Regions from separate parts of the Jeotgalibaca arthritidis genome, predicted to be linked through region 1. Evidence: riboswitches for the same ligand, from Rfam matches in the RefSeq annotation. Region 1 holds a riboswitch; the other holds the start of a gene.
What was found. A riboswitch is a leader RNA that binds a small molecule or an ion and turns the genes downstream of it on or off. The one in region 1 is predicted to bind lysine.
Positions count from the first base shown of each region.

Region 2: it holds a riboswitch for lysine, as region 1 does, so the genes downstream of both, G7057_RS12015 (ABC transporter permease subunit) here and lysA (diaminopimelate decarboxylase) in region 1, are expected to answer to the same signal.

Region 1 covers NZ_CP049740.1:664,119-671,050, forward strand. The annotation lists gene G7057_RS03350 (peptidoglycan recognition protein family protein) at 1-471, shown strand, start outside; gene G7057_RS03355 (hypothetical protein) at 753-1,247, opposite strand; gene dapB (4-hydroxy-tetrahydrodipicolinate reductase) at 1,530-2,240, opposite strand; gene dapA (4-hydroxy-tetrahydrodipicolinate synthase) at 2,237-3,118, opposite strand; gene lysA (diaminopimelate decarboxylase) at 3,137-4,384, opposite strand; lysine riboswitch at 4,494-4,665, opposite strand; gene G7057_RS03375 (sugar kinase) at 4,726-5,745, opposite strand; gene G7057_RS03380 (IclR family transcriptional regulator) at 5,938-6,717, opposite strand; gene G7057_RS03385 (nucleoid-associated protein) at 6,856-6,932, shown strand, end outside.
Region 2 covers NZ_CP049740.1:2,159,779-2,166,710, forward strand. The annotation lists gene G7057_RS10805 (metallophosphoesterase) at 1-793, shown strand, start outside; gene G7057_RS10810 (magnesium transporter CorA family protein) at 809-1,744, shown strand; gene G7057_RS10815 (VOC family protein) at 1,771-2,613, shown strand; gene G7057_RS10820 (glycosyltransferase family 32 protein) at 2,801-3,427, opposite strand; lysine riboswitch at 3,569-3,714, shown strand; partial or broken gene G7057_RS12015 (ABC transporter permease subunit) at 3,799-5,403, shown strand; gene G7057_RS10835 (amino acid ABC transporter ATP-binding protein) at 5,403-6,146, shown strand; gene G7057_RS10840 (DMT family transporter) at 6,275-6,932, shown strand, end outside.

The sequences.
Region 1 (6,932 bases):
AAACCACAGCTTACCCTAGAAGGACCCTACTTCGATTATATGCGAGAAAAGCAATTAGATGATATTGAATTCTATAATGCCAAAGATGCAATGGAGCAGCTTTCTGGAAATCTAGACGGCAAAGGAAATGTCGTTCTTTCAGTAGGTTATCGAAGCGGAAAAATGTTATACAATTACATCGTTAATTTTAATTCTATTACATTGTCAGATGGAAGTACGATGGGAGCTTCGTGCCGGATTACATTTGAAATTGATGATGGAACATTTGTTACTCCAGGACCCGCAGGTGTGACGGTTAGTAACGAGGACTACTCGAGTTTCTTAAGTTCATTAGAAATGCAAACAATAGCAACCACTGGCGTTATTGTAATAGGACTACTTCTTGTTGCAGCTACACCACTTTTAGCAACTTTAGGAGGACCGATAGGATTTGCCACTGTATTGGCATTGACATTTAGAAAAAATGAGTAACAGTTTTACATGTTTTAGGCAGATACCCAATTAAATGATATATTGCAAATAGACCCGTTGATACTTTATTTATCAACGGGTCTATTTGCATCATACTTTATATAGCATAATTTGTACTCTTAACTTTAATATGTATTTTGATATTCAACGGAATTATCTTTAGTGTTTTAGTTGTCTATGCAACTGCTAATGAAAAGATAGGCTATATCATACTTGCTTTTCTAGCATTTTGATGTTTTATCTGGTCAATAAATAAATACAAGAAAGAATAAGTAGTAATCTTATTTTAAAAATTCTATCTTACTACTCATTAATTGATTTATTTTTAGGATTTCATTTTTCTTAAAAGCTTTATGTGGAATCACTTTAATCTGTTTATCATCTATTTTTAAAAGCCAGTATTTTTTTAGGTTGATTAGGCCCTGAAACTCTTCCCATGAGTAAAAATCGCCTTCATTTTTTTTAAATTGCTTTAATTCAACTCCTTCATTGTTGATAATAAATGTCCTTTGGCCAATGTAATGAGGTAATTTTTTCAACCATATTAGTAAACCAATCACTTGAATAAGCAGAAGAGAAAGGAAAGTGACTGAAAAGATTATAAAAACAGAAAAAATTTGTTTTGTTATCGTGAAATCTCGCATAAAACTTAAAAAAAATAAAGAGCAAATCATTAATGAGAGGCCCGAATAAACTATATAATTTTTGGTAGTAGCTGCTAAATTTAAAAAGAGATAATCTTTTACAGTAAGATTTGCACTTCCGCGGTAAGTCAATATTTTTCCTCCTTTATTGTATTGTTATTCAATCATACCAAAAAAATAAAAAGTTGTTAAAATTTTTGATTTGGGCAGATAGCTTTCTTGATACTTCTTATTAAAATATTCTAAAGGCATAGAGCCGGAAGCTTTATGACTTTAGAATATTTTTATATCATTGGTCTATTTTTTGAATTTGTCACTTTTTCTTTCATTAACATGTCGGGCATATGATTAGAATTCGATTAAAAATCAACCATAAAAATAACGCGATTGGTTTTTCCCAACCGCGTTTCTTCCTTAATCAAATAAAACGTCATTCATATCATAAAAACCTGCTTCTTTATCTCCAGCTAGCCATTTAGCACCATTTAATGCGCCAACAGCAAAAATCCGTTTCGAAAAAGCTTCGTGTTTAATTGAAATGACTTCGTCTTGACCAGCAAAAATAACTTCATGTTCGCCAACAATACTGCCACCACGAACCGCATGAATGCCAATCTCTTTATCTTGGCGCTTGCTAACGCCTTCTCGTCCATAAACAAAATCATAGTTGAGCGTCTCATTAATGGTATCAGCAAACATTTTAGCTGTTCCAGATGGCGCATCTACTTTTAATCGATGGTGTTTCTCAATGACTTCAATATCAAAGAAGTCCTTTAGAATCGGGCTGTAGTCCTTCAACATCCGATTAACTAACATAACGCCTAAGCTAAAATTAGCACTCATAAGAACAGGAACTTTTTCGCTTAGAGCTGTAATTTTTGCTTGTTGCTCACTTGAAAAACCTGTTGTTGCAATTACAACGGGCACCTTGTAGTCACTAGCATATTGGACAATACTATCCAAGTTGGCCGGGTTTGAAAAATCAATTAACACTGCTAATTTTTCTTGATAGTCTGCTAAGGACCGATTTGTTTCGGGTGCAAAAACAACTAATTCGTCGTCTGCTTGAATAGATTCCTCCACAACCCGTCCCATAGCACCATAACCTACTAAACCGATTTTCAAGACCATACCTCCTTATACTTGGCTAAAACAGCAACTAATTTTTGATAATTAGGAGCATCCATTTCACCAAGTGGCATTCGGAGTGGACCAACACCAAAACCTAACTCATTCATGGCGTGCTTAACTGGAATAGGATTAGTTTCATAAAAGAGCGCATCAACCAAGTCTAAATAAGCAGTTTGAATCGCTAATGACTCTTGATGGCGACCCTCTAAATAGAGGCTAACTAAATCATGAACCTCTTTCGGCATAATATTCGCCCAAACACTAATCACACCTTTGGCACCTAAACTCAATAGTGGCACGATAATATCATCATTGCCGCTATACATAGCAAAGTCATCATTCAATAAAGGAGCCAGTTTAACGGCATAACTAATATCACCTGATGCTTCCTTTATCCCAATAATATTAGGATGTTTAGCTAGTGTCGCTACGGCTGATACAGACAGGCTGCATCCTGTTCTCCCTGGCACATTGTATAAAATAATCGGAATGTCAACACTATTAGCGATAGCTTCAAAGTGGCGAACCATACCGCCTTCGTTGGCACGATTATAATACGGCGTTACTACTAACAGCATATCCGCACCATGTTCAGCAAAAGCTTTACTATTTTCTACAGCTGTCACCGTGTTGTTACTACCGCTGCCGACAATAAGGGGCACGCGTTTAGCGATTTTTTCAGCTGCAAAAGAAACTAATTGTTTCTCCTCTTCAAAGGTCATAGTTGACGCTTCACCTGTCGTTCCTAACAACACAATCCCATCGGTTTGGTTGTCGATATGGTATTCAATTAATTCACCCATTTTTTCAAAGTGAATGCTGCCATCTTCATGCATTGGCGTAATAATGGCTACTAAAGATCCGCTTAACATCTAATCATCCTCCAGTTTCTATTTTAGGTCGTTACGTAACAAGTCTAAGTAAGTTTGACGTTTGACAATTTCAGTTGTTTGGCCGTCTTTAGCAAAAACAACGGCTGGTGTTAAACTACGGTTGTAGTTGCTACTCATTGAGTAGCCATATGCACCTGTTGCATAAACGACGAGTAAATCGCCTTTTTCAACTTTTGGTAATGCAACATCCTGGATTAAAACATCGCCCGATTCACAGTATTTTCCAGCCACTGTTACGTGTTCTGTTTTTTCTGCATCCATTTTATTGGCCACATCACAACTATATTTCGCTTGGTACAAACTTGGACGAATGTTATCTGCCATACCACCGTCTACAAAATAATACGTTTTATTTGGTGTTTGTTTTTGATAACCAATTTCGTAAAGGGTATAACCTGCTTCGGCAACTAGACTGCGTCCCGGCTCAATAATTAGTTCTTTAACGGTTAAATCTGCTGCCGTTAACGATTGGTCCAAATAACGTAATAATTGGTTCATCGTTTCCTCAATCCCTAGTGGCTTGTCGTCCTCGGTATAGCGAACACCAAAGCCACCACCTAAATTAAGGGTTAACGGTTGGTCAAAGTCGTTCAAGTAAGACACCATCTTATCAATAGCCGCATACCAGGCATCCATTTCAAAAATTTGAGAACCAATATGAACATGGAAGCCTTCTAGCTCAAGGTAGTCATTGTCGTTTAATAGCTCTAAACAAGCTTTAAAGTCTGAGCTATCATAAGCCATACCAAATTTCGAGTCAATGTGAGTCGTCACGATATACTCATGAGTATGAGCCTCAATGCCGACATTTAAACGAAACATAATTTGCATCGGCTGTTTGTAGTCATTTGCTAGCTGACTCAACTCTGTCAATTCCATTAGGTTATCGCAAACAATATGTTGCATACCCGATTCAAAAGCCATTTTCAGTTCTTCTGTTGATTTGTTATTGCCGTGAAAGTAGATATGGTCAACTGGCACATCTGATTGTAAGGCTGTATACAATTCGCCAGCACTCACTACATCCACACCAAAACCATATTGGTTGACCAAATTCATCATCCCAACCGTCTGGAAGGCTTTGGATGCGTATAAAATTTTGGTTGGAAAACGATCAGATTGGAAGGCTTGTTTATAAGCTTGTAAATTCGTTTCAAGTTGTTGTTGATCATAAACATATAAGGGACTGCCATATTGCGCCACTAATTGGCTAGCGGCAACACCGCCAATGTGTAATTCCGTCATTGTCTCTCTCCTCGATTCTACTATTCATCTGCTACTTTATTTTCTTTTATTATAACAAAAAAAGACGCCATTTCTGGCGCCTTTATATTGTATACAAGCAGATGTAGACAAAATATTTAGCACCACCACTTTTGCAAGCAGGAGTGATGTAGGTGTTCCCCACATCCCCACAATTAAAATTTGCCAATTTTAACTGTTCGGCAATGATTACCTTTCAAACATGATCCTAGAATGCCTTCTCCCATGTCTTACTCATTTACATTGCTACCTCTATCTATATGTTACATTAGAATAACATTAACGAAACTAATTGTCTACTCATTATTTATTTAACTTATTTATTAGCGATCAACACGCGCATCGTGTGTCATCGTACGTTCTGCTTGTTCCACCGTGAATGGTGACACATCTCCATAAATGGTATGTTTCAATGATGATAATGCTGTTGCGAAGTTAATGGTATATTCTGGATCATAATTTTCTAAAATACCATGTAAAACACCTGCCGCAAACGCATCTCCCCCACCAATACGATCAATGATGTGGTCCATATCTTGAATTTTCGAATAGTAAGTAATGCCATCTTTCCAAAATGCACCTTGTAACGTATTGTGGGTTGCTGAAATCACATTACGGATTGTTGCATAGAAAATTTGGATATTTGGATATAATTCATGGATTTTTCCAAAATAGTAATCCAATTGCTCAATTTCAGTTGTTGTTTGGTCAGGATCCAATTCTTTCACACCAAGGAAGTTGATGGCATCCAATTTACCTGCTGATAAGTAGTCTACATAAGGAAGAACACGTTTCAAGAAAACCGCACACTCTTCCACAGACCATAATTTAGAACGGAAGTTGACGTCAAAGTTAACAACCAATCCTTTTTCTTTAGCTGCTTTTATCAATTGATAAGTCACTTCAGCACTATCTTTAGAAAGAGCTGCCGTAATCCCTGTAATATGAAGCATGCTTTTTCCTTCTAATAGCTCATCAAAATTGATTTCGTCTACTTTCATTTCTGAAATAGCGGAATGAGCGCGATCATAAATAATATTTGCGGCACGAGGACCAGCCCCTGCTTCTAGATAATAAGACCCAATGCGGTTGCCACCGTAAATAACATGGCTTGCATCGACTCCGTATTTTTGTGTATTTTTAATCGCAGTTTGACCTAATTGGTTGTTAGGTACTTTGGTGAAGTAAGTTGTTTTATGGCCTAAGTTAGCCAAGTTAATCGCAACGTTAGCTTCAGCTCCACCATAGTTTAAATTTAGACTAATCGTATCGTAAAAGTGAACCCCAACTTGAGTTGACAAGCGGACAAGTGTTTCTCCAACGCATAAAATATTTTGTTTCATAACGGACCCTCTTTTTCTCTATTTTTTAAATGTTTACGGTTACAAATGTTATTAAAATTTAAATCCCTAGTAAAATTGCTTTTCTTTCCGAATAGGAAAGTTTGTTTTTTAATAGGAAATGTTTCTTCTATTATAGAATATAAAAGAGAAGAGAACAACCCATTTTCACTAAAAAAGGCTGTCTCTTCTCTTTTATAAATAATGATAAACTTGTTTTAACTCTTGAATAATGTTTCTCTTCGTTTCCAAAATAGCAGAAATTACTTTTTCTTCTAATTCAGGTGTTCTGCGGTAAGTTGGCATACTCACACTAAAGGCGCCGTAATTCTTCCCATCCACTGATAAGGATGCACCAATACAGAAAACTTCGATTTGCTCTTCACTGTTGTCGAAGGCATAGCCGTGCTCTTGCACAAATTGAAATTCTTTTTCTAAATCATCGCGGTCTACAAGTGTATTCGGGGTAAAGGCCGTCATCCTCACGGTTGAAAAATAATCATCCAATTCTGCTGTTGGACATTCTGCTAACACAGCCTTCCCCATAGCTGAGGCGTACATGGGCTTCGTAAATCCAATGCGAGATGTTGTGACAACAATGGGCTGGGTTGATTCTAGCTTATTGAGATACAGCATTTCGTTGCCTTCACGAATGGACAGATGAACCGTTTCATCTAACAGACGATGCAAATCTTTTAAATAAGGATAAGCAATTTTTGAAATACTTAAATCCTTCAAATATTGGTTGGCGTATTTAACGAGACCACTACCCAATTGGTAGGTTTTCGTTTTGTCATTTCGGTGAATATAACCAATTAATTCTAAGGTAGATAAAATTTTAGATACCGTTGAGTTTGTCATTTCCGTCTCTTTGGCAATCACATGTAAGGGCTGTGGCTCACTTTTGGAAGCTAGAAAACTCAATATCTTCTCAGCTTTCAGCAACACTGTGCCGTATGGTTGTGGTTGAGTCATTGTTATGCTCCATTCTGATTAAATCAGTCGTTCTTTCAAATATAAGACAAATATAGGCGGTTTGCAAATCAAAATTCACTTTTAGGAAATTCAAATGTGTGAGATACTACTAAGCGTGACTGAAACGGAGGTAGCCCAATGATTTATATAAAAGAAGCTATTTTACATATTTTTGACTTAAACAGCAATGAAGCTATTTTTTCCTTTGCGGGATT
Region 2 (6,932 bases), 850 kb from region 1:
TATTGACACAAATAGAAAGAAACTAAATAGAGGAGACACGTATGACCGGTTGCTCGCTCAATTACTCTACAATAATGAAATTGATTTACTACTAATGGCTGGTGATATATCATCGGATTACCAAGATAGCATTCAATTTTTAGATCAAATGGTTAAACATAGGGTTTCAAAGCTACTATTTGTTCCAGGTAACCATGATTTTTGGTCGATTCGTAATAAGGATACTGACACAGAGGGTATTTACCAAACCTTTTTACAAAGGGAGGATTCGCCTGTCGGCAAACCACTCTTACTAAATGACAAATGGTCAGTTGTGGGGAATCCAGGTTGGTATGATTATGGATTTGCCAGTCAAAGTTATACAACTGAACAATTTGAGCAGAAGAAATTGCGTATTGGTGGCTGGAATGATCGATTATATGTACACTGGAAGCAAAGCGATCAAGAGGTAGCAGAAGCCATGCGGCAACAGCTAGAAGTAGACTGCCAGTCTGTTAATGATCGTCAAATAATTTTGATGACACATATCGTCACACATCCCCAGTTTACCGTACCTTTGCCGCACCGGGTTTATGATTATTACAATGCCTTTTTGGGTAGTAAGAGTTATATGTCCTTGTATGAGGATTATCCAATCCGACATAGTGTGATGGGACATGTCCATTTTCGGAAAAGCATGAAAGAAGATGAGATAGCTTATTATTGTCAGTGTCTAGGCAATGGCAGACATTGGTGGTCAGATGATCCGTATACGGAATTAGCATCAACATTAGAAACCTTTATCATTGAATAGAGTGGAGTGAACAAGATGAGAGCTTTTCGGTTAGAAGGGCAACACTTTGTGGAGACCAAGGATAGTAATCAAGCAACCCTGATTTTGTATGATAATCCGTCTCAAGACGAAATGGATGACTTGCATCAAAAAGAAGAGATACCGCTGGATTTTATTACAGATAGCTTGAACCGCTATATGATTCCAAGAAAAGAAACCTTTCGCAACAGTCAGCAAACAGACATTCAATTATTGTTGTTTCTCTATCCTTTAATGAAAATTGATGAAACTAATCGACTTGAATATCAAACATTGCCGATCTCAATCATTACGTTAGAAAAAAAAGTTATTATGATTTATTCAAAAGAACCTCCGTTTCTAAAAAATGTTCTGAATAGCAACGGAAACTATGATGATTCTCTCTTTATTTTACAATTGCTCTGGCAGCTCACCAATGAATACATTGAGGCTATCACACGAATTGATGACATGATTGAAAATATGGAAGAAAACATCGTCCACACAACTCGGAATGAAGCCTTTTATAAAATGATCGCCATTAATAAAAGTCTGGTTTATTTTGAAACGGGTATTACCAAGAACCATGACATTATCGCTCATCTGTTTGATCACTTACAAGAAGGTAAGGGGTCAGACGCAGGTGAACTGTTGCATGACATCCGTGTCTTATCTAACCAAGCAAAGGTCATGCGGAAAGAATCCGATGAAATGATTAGTCATCTCAGTGAAGTGTTTTCAAGTGTGATTTCTAATAACTTGAATAACATTATGAAGTTTTTGACATCACTGACTATTGTTTTGACCATTCCGACCATTATTGGCTCTTATTGGGGCATGAATGTAGCTCTACCGTTTGAAGATGATGGTTTTGCATTTCTATTATTAGTTGGCGTCTCTATCATTCTCGGGATACTCACTGTATTTTGGCTAAAGAAAAAAGATTACTTATAACATATAAAAAGAGGAGTATTTTTATCATGACACAAGCATGGACGTTAGGAAAAGTAGCATTAAAAGTAAATGATTTAGAAAAAATGACACAATTTTACCAAGAAATTATGGGGACATCAATCCTTGCTCAAACAGATAACAGTGTAACACTAGGTGTGAAAGAAACCGGAGAGGCATTGTTTGAATTAATCAAAATTAATCCAGCAGCTGAGAAGAAAGTGACAGCGGGCTTATACCACCATGCGGTTTTACTGCCAACGAGAAGTGACTTAGGCGAATTTTTATATAACCTATTAGTTAAAAAGTACCCATTAGGTGGCGCAAGTGATCACGGGTACAGTGAAGCGATTTACTTTAACGACCCGGAAGGAAACGGTGTAGAGGTTTACGCTGATAAAAACCGTTCTGAGTGGGACGTAAGAGAAGATGGTAGAATCGAAGGTATTACCATTCAAATGGATGCAGAAGGCGTATTAGGCTCTGTTAAGAAACCTTTCTCAGGTTTGCCAGCTGGTACGATTATGGGACACGTCCATTTAACAGTTAGAGATTTAGTAGAGAACGGTGAATTCTATACGAATATAATTGGTCTAGGACTAAAATCTGACTATTTCGGCCAAGCTAAATTCTTTGCATCGGGAGATTATCACCACCATGTTGGCTCAAACACTTGGGCTGGAAAACTATTGCCACAACCAGAAGCAGACCAACTCGGAATGGCTTACTATACTTGGGTATTGCCAAACCAAGATGAATTGGTCGCTTTGAAAGGCCGCTTTGATCAAAATGGTATTTCATACGAAGAAGAAGCTGGTGTTTTAAAAGCTAAAGATACAAATGGTATTTTGATGCATATCATCGTTAAATAATGAATAAAAGGAGAGTGGGAAAAAAGGCGTTCAGCCCCGAATCACTGGAGCGAATAAGCGCAAGATGGTTGCAGACCATCTGAGCATGATTCGTGAAGTGGACGTCGGGGCTGCCTTTTTGAGCACATTTACGCTACATTATTCGGGTATAGGAAAGAGGCTGGGAGTTTTTTCCCAGCCCCTATTTTTATAGCCAAGACCCCGAATACTGATGAATGCCATAAGTTTCTTCTCCGGCGTTGATTTCTTGCGTCCAATAGCTTTTTGGTGAAAAGTAGATACGGGGAAAGATTGTCACATCCATCACGGTCTGCTTTTCATTATTTAGTAAGAGACCATTTTCTTGAAAAATTTCAGTAATACGAATCACGTTGGTTGTTTCATCATAAGACCCATCATCATTGATGAAATGACGGTCATTATAATCGTCATAAAGTTGTTTGAAGGTCGGATGATTTTCTTTGGCAGCAATAATAGCCGTTGAAATGGTTGTTTCCACTTCGAAGCCCATAAAAGCATCCAATTTAAGTAGCGGATCAAGTGGTTTAATAACCTCCATATCTGTATCCATATAGATACCACCGTATTGTGTTAAGGCATAGAGTCGAGCAACATCAGAAACAAAAGCCCATTTTTTAGCTTGATAAGCTTCTTTCACATAATCGCCCATTTGATCAACATTAAAATTGTCTTCATTCCACACCATAACTTTGTAGTCAGGGCAGTATTTTTCCCAAGTTGCTATTATTTTTTCTTCTTTTTGGCCTAATGGATTGCCACCGAACCAGCAGTAATGAATAATTTTGGGTATCATATCACATGTCCTCCTTCTTCAAATCCTATTATTATTGTAACGAACAGCTATATTTTTGCCTAATCATATGCTAGATTAACGATCTGAGGTTGACATTCGCTTTGCTATCTATTATAGTTACACCAGTAGAATATCAAAACAATATGAATTAGAGGACGCGAAAACCATCAGTAGGAAACGAAAGGGGAATTCGCCGAAGTGCCGTTTAGGTGCTGGGTCTATGCTGAATAAGTATAGGACTGTCGAGATAAAATGCCCATTTTATCTTTTGAAGCGCTGTTCATATTGGGGCAAAAGGACGATACCAATCGTGGGCCTTTTGCTCACGGTTTTTTTGTATTCTCAATACAAATAAAAGGGAGTCGTTTCGTATGAGAAAGAAATTTAATTATGCTGCTATGTTGTTAGGATCGCTAGCTTTGTTAGTTGCTTGTGGTAATGGTAGTAACGCAGAGTCATCAGCTGCAGAGGATGATCAGTTTGTTGTTGGACTGGAGGCTGCCTATGCCCCTTATAACTGGACGCAACTAGATGACAGTAACGGCGGTGTTCCGATTGACGGTACAAATGAATATGCTGGTGGCTATGACGTTGAGATTGCAAAGAAAATCGCTGAAGGTTTGGGACAAGAACTAGTTATCGTTAAGACAGAATGGGATGGCTTAGTACCAGCTCTTCAAGCTAAGAAAATTGATGCCATTATCGCTGGTATGTCTCCAACAGAAGAAAGAAAACAAACCATTTCCTTTAGTGATCCTTATTTAGAGTCGCAATTGGTTATGGTAGTCGCTTCAGATAGTGACTTCGTTAATGCCACAAAACTAGCAGATTTTAACTCTGCAAAGGTAACGGCTCAGTTGAATACCTTCCATTATAATGTCATTGACCAAATTGAAGGTGTTAACAAGCAAACAGCAATGGAAAATTTCTCTGCTATGCGTGTGGCGCTTCAAGCAGGTGTGATTATGGCTATGTATCAGAATATCCTGAGGCAGTAAGTGCATCAAATGCAAATAGTGATTTTAGTTTTGTTGAATTCGAAGATGGTTTCAAAACAAGTCCAGAAGATACGACAATTGCGATTGGCGTACGTAAAGACGAAGCAGATTTAGACAAAATGAATGCCATTTTAAGCGAAATCTCTGACGAAGAGAGACAAGAAATCATGGATGCTGCGGTTGCTAATCAACCAGCAGCCCAACAATAGTAGGAGCTGACATCAATTGAGTCATTTATGGAATATTTTTCAAAATAATGCACCGCTTTTCTTAAATGGTGCTTGGGTTACTTTATACATTTCAATGATCGGGACCATTATTGGTCTCCTCATTGGTCTTGTTCTTGGTGTGATTCGCACCATCCCACATCCAGACAAAGGCTTTAAGCGCTACGCTTTAAAAGGTCTGCATCTTTTAACAACCATTTATATTGAATTCTTCCGTGGTACGCCGATGATCGTGCAAGCAATGGTGATTTATTACGGATCTGCCATTGCATTTGGTTGGGATATGAACCGTATTTTTGCCGCTATTTTTATTGTTTCGATTAATACAGGCGCATATATCACTGAGATCGTTCGCGGTGGGATTTTATCAATTGATAAAGGCCAATATGAAGGTGCAGAAGCAATTGGGATGTCTCACTTTCAAACGATGAGAATTGTCATTATGCCACAAGTATGGCGGAATATTTTACCAGCGACTGGTAATGAATTTGTTATTAATATTAAAGACACATCTGTTTTAAATGTTATTTCAGTAACGGAATTGTTCTTTCAAACAAAAACAGTATCAGGGATTAACTTTGATTACTTCGGGCCGTTTACAGTAGCTTGTATTTTGTATTTAATTATGACATTCTCGGTGACGCGTATCTTACGTTTTCTTGAGAAAAAACTAGACGGACCAACACATTATGATCTGGTTGGTGGTAATCAAAACCAAGTGATCACGTTAGATAAAGAGGTGCAAAGTTAATGACTTCTGTAATGAAAATTAAAGGGCTGAGCAAAAAGTTCGGCGAACGCGAAGTTCTTAAGAATATTAATTTTGAAGTAGAAGAAGGTAAAGTCGTTTGTCTAATTGGTGCATCGGGGTCAGGTAAATCAACCTTATTGCGTTGCTTAAATTTATTAGAAAAACCAACGACTGGTGATATTATTTACCGAGATGACAGTATTTTAGAAGACTCCCTAAATTTATTCCAATATCGTTCAAAAGTAGGAATGGTCTTCCAACACTTTAATTTATTTAATAACTTAAATGTGCTTGAAAACTGTATGACTGGCCAAATTAATGTTTTAAAAGTAAGCAAAGAAGAAGCTGAAAAAAGAGCCTTACACTTCTTGGAAGAAGTGGGTATGGGACAATTTATCCATGCTCGTCCTGCACAACTATCAGGTGGTCAAAAGCAACGTGTCGCTATTGCACGCGCACTAGCAATGGAGCCAGATTTACTGTTATTTGATGAACCAACATCAGCACTCGATCCACAAACGGTTGGAGAAGTGTTGCGTGTTATGAAACAGCTAGCAGATAAGGGGCTGACTATGGTCGTTGTAACCCATGAGATGCAATTTGCGCGTGAAGTAGCAGATCGTGTTGTCTTTATGGACCAAGGTGTTATTGCAGAAGAAGGATCACCTGAAGAAATCTTCAACAATCCGAAAGAAGAACGCACAAAAGAATTCTTAAGTCGTATTTTAGACTCACCATTCTAAATAAAGAGGTAAAACAGCCATTGCGACGATTGCAATGGCTGTTTTTTTGTTGGTACAAATCAAAAAACAAGATAGTCAAATCCAATTATCCCGTTTATAATGACCATATTAATAAAGGGAGGTTAGCAATGAATCAAAAATTAAAGGGTATATTACTATCCGGGTTAGGCGGTAGTTTATGGGGAGCATCTGGCATTTTTGCCCAACTACTATTTAGCGATTATCAAGCGTCAAGTGAATGGCTGGTGAGTACACGTTTAACGATGGCTGGGTTATTAATCTTAACTTACAGCTCTATTCTTCGGAAAGATCCTATTTTTTCCATTTTTAAAAACAAGAAACATGTTTTGCAATTATTATTATTCTCATTAGTCGGTATGGTAGGCGTGCAATACCTCTTTTTCAAGGCTGTTGAAGTAAGTAGTGCCTCTTTAGCAACGATTCTACAGTTTACAGCACCAATTTTTGTTTACTTATATACTTTAATTAGCCGAGAGAAAAAACTTTATGCTACTGAATTTGCACTCGTATTAGCGACTTTTTTCGGAGTCTTGCTTATCGTTACAAATGGGCAATTTTCTAAGATGTCGGTCTCGTTAATCGGTTTTACCGTCGGAATAGGGTCAGCAGTCGCAGTTGCTTTTTACAGCATCCAACCCCGTAAAATTTTAGCAGTATACGGCTCACCGATGATTGTAGGCTGGGGAATGCTAATTGGCGGACTGGTGTTTCAATTCATCCAACCATTCTGGCAACCAAGCTTTAGCTTAACCACTCATAGCGTCC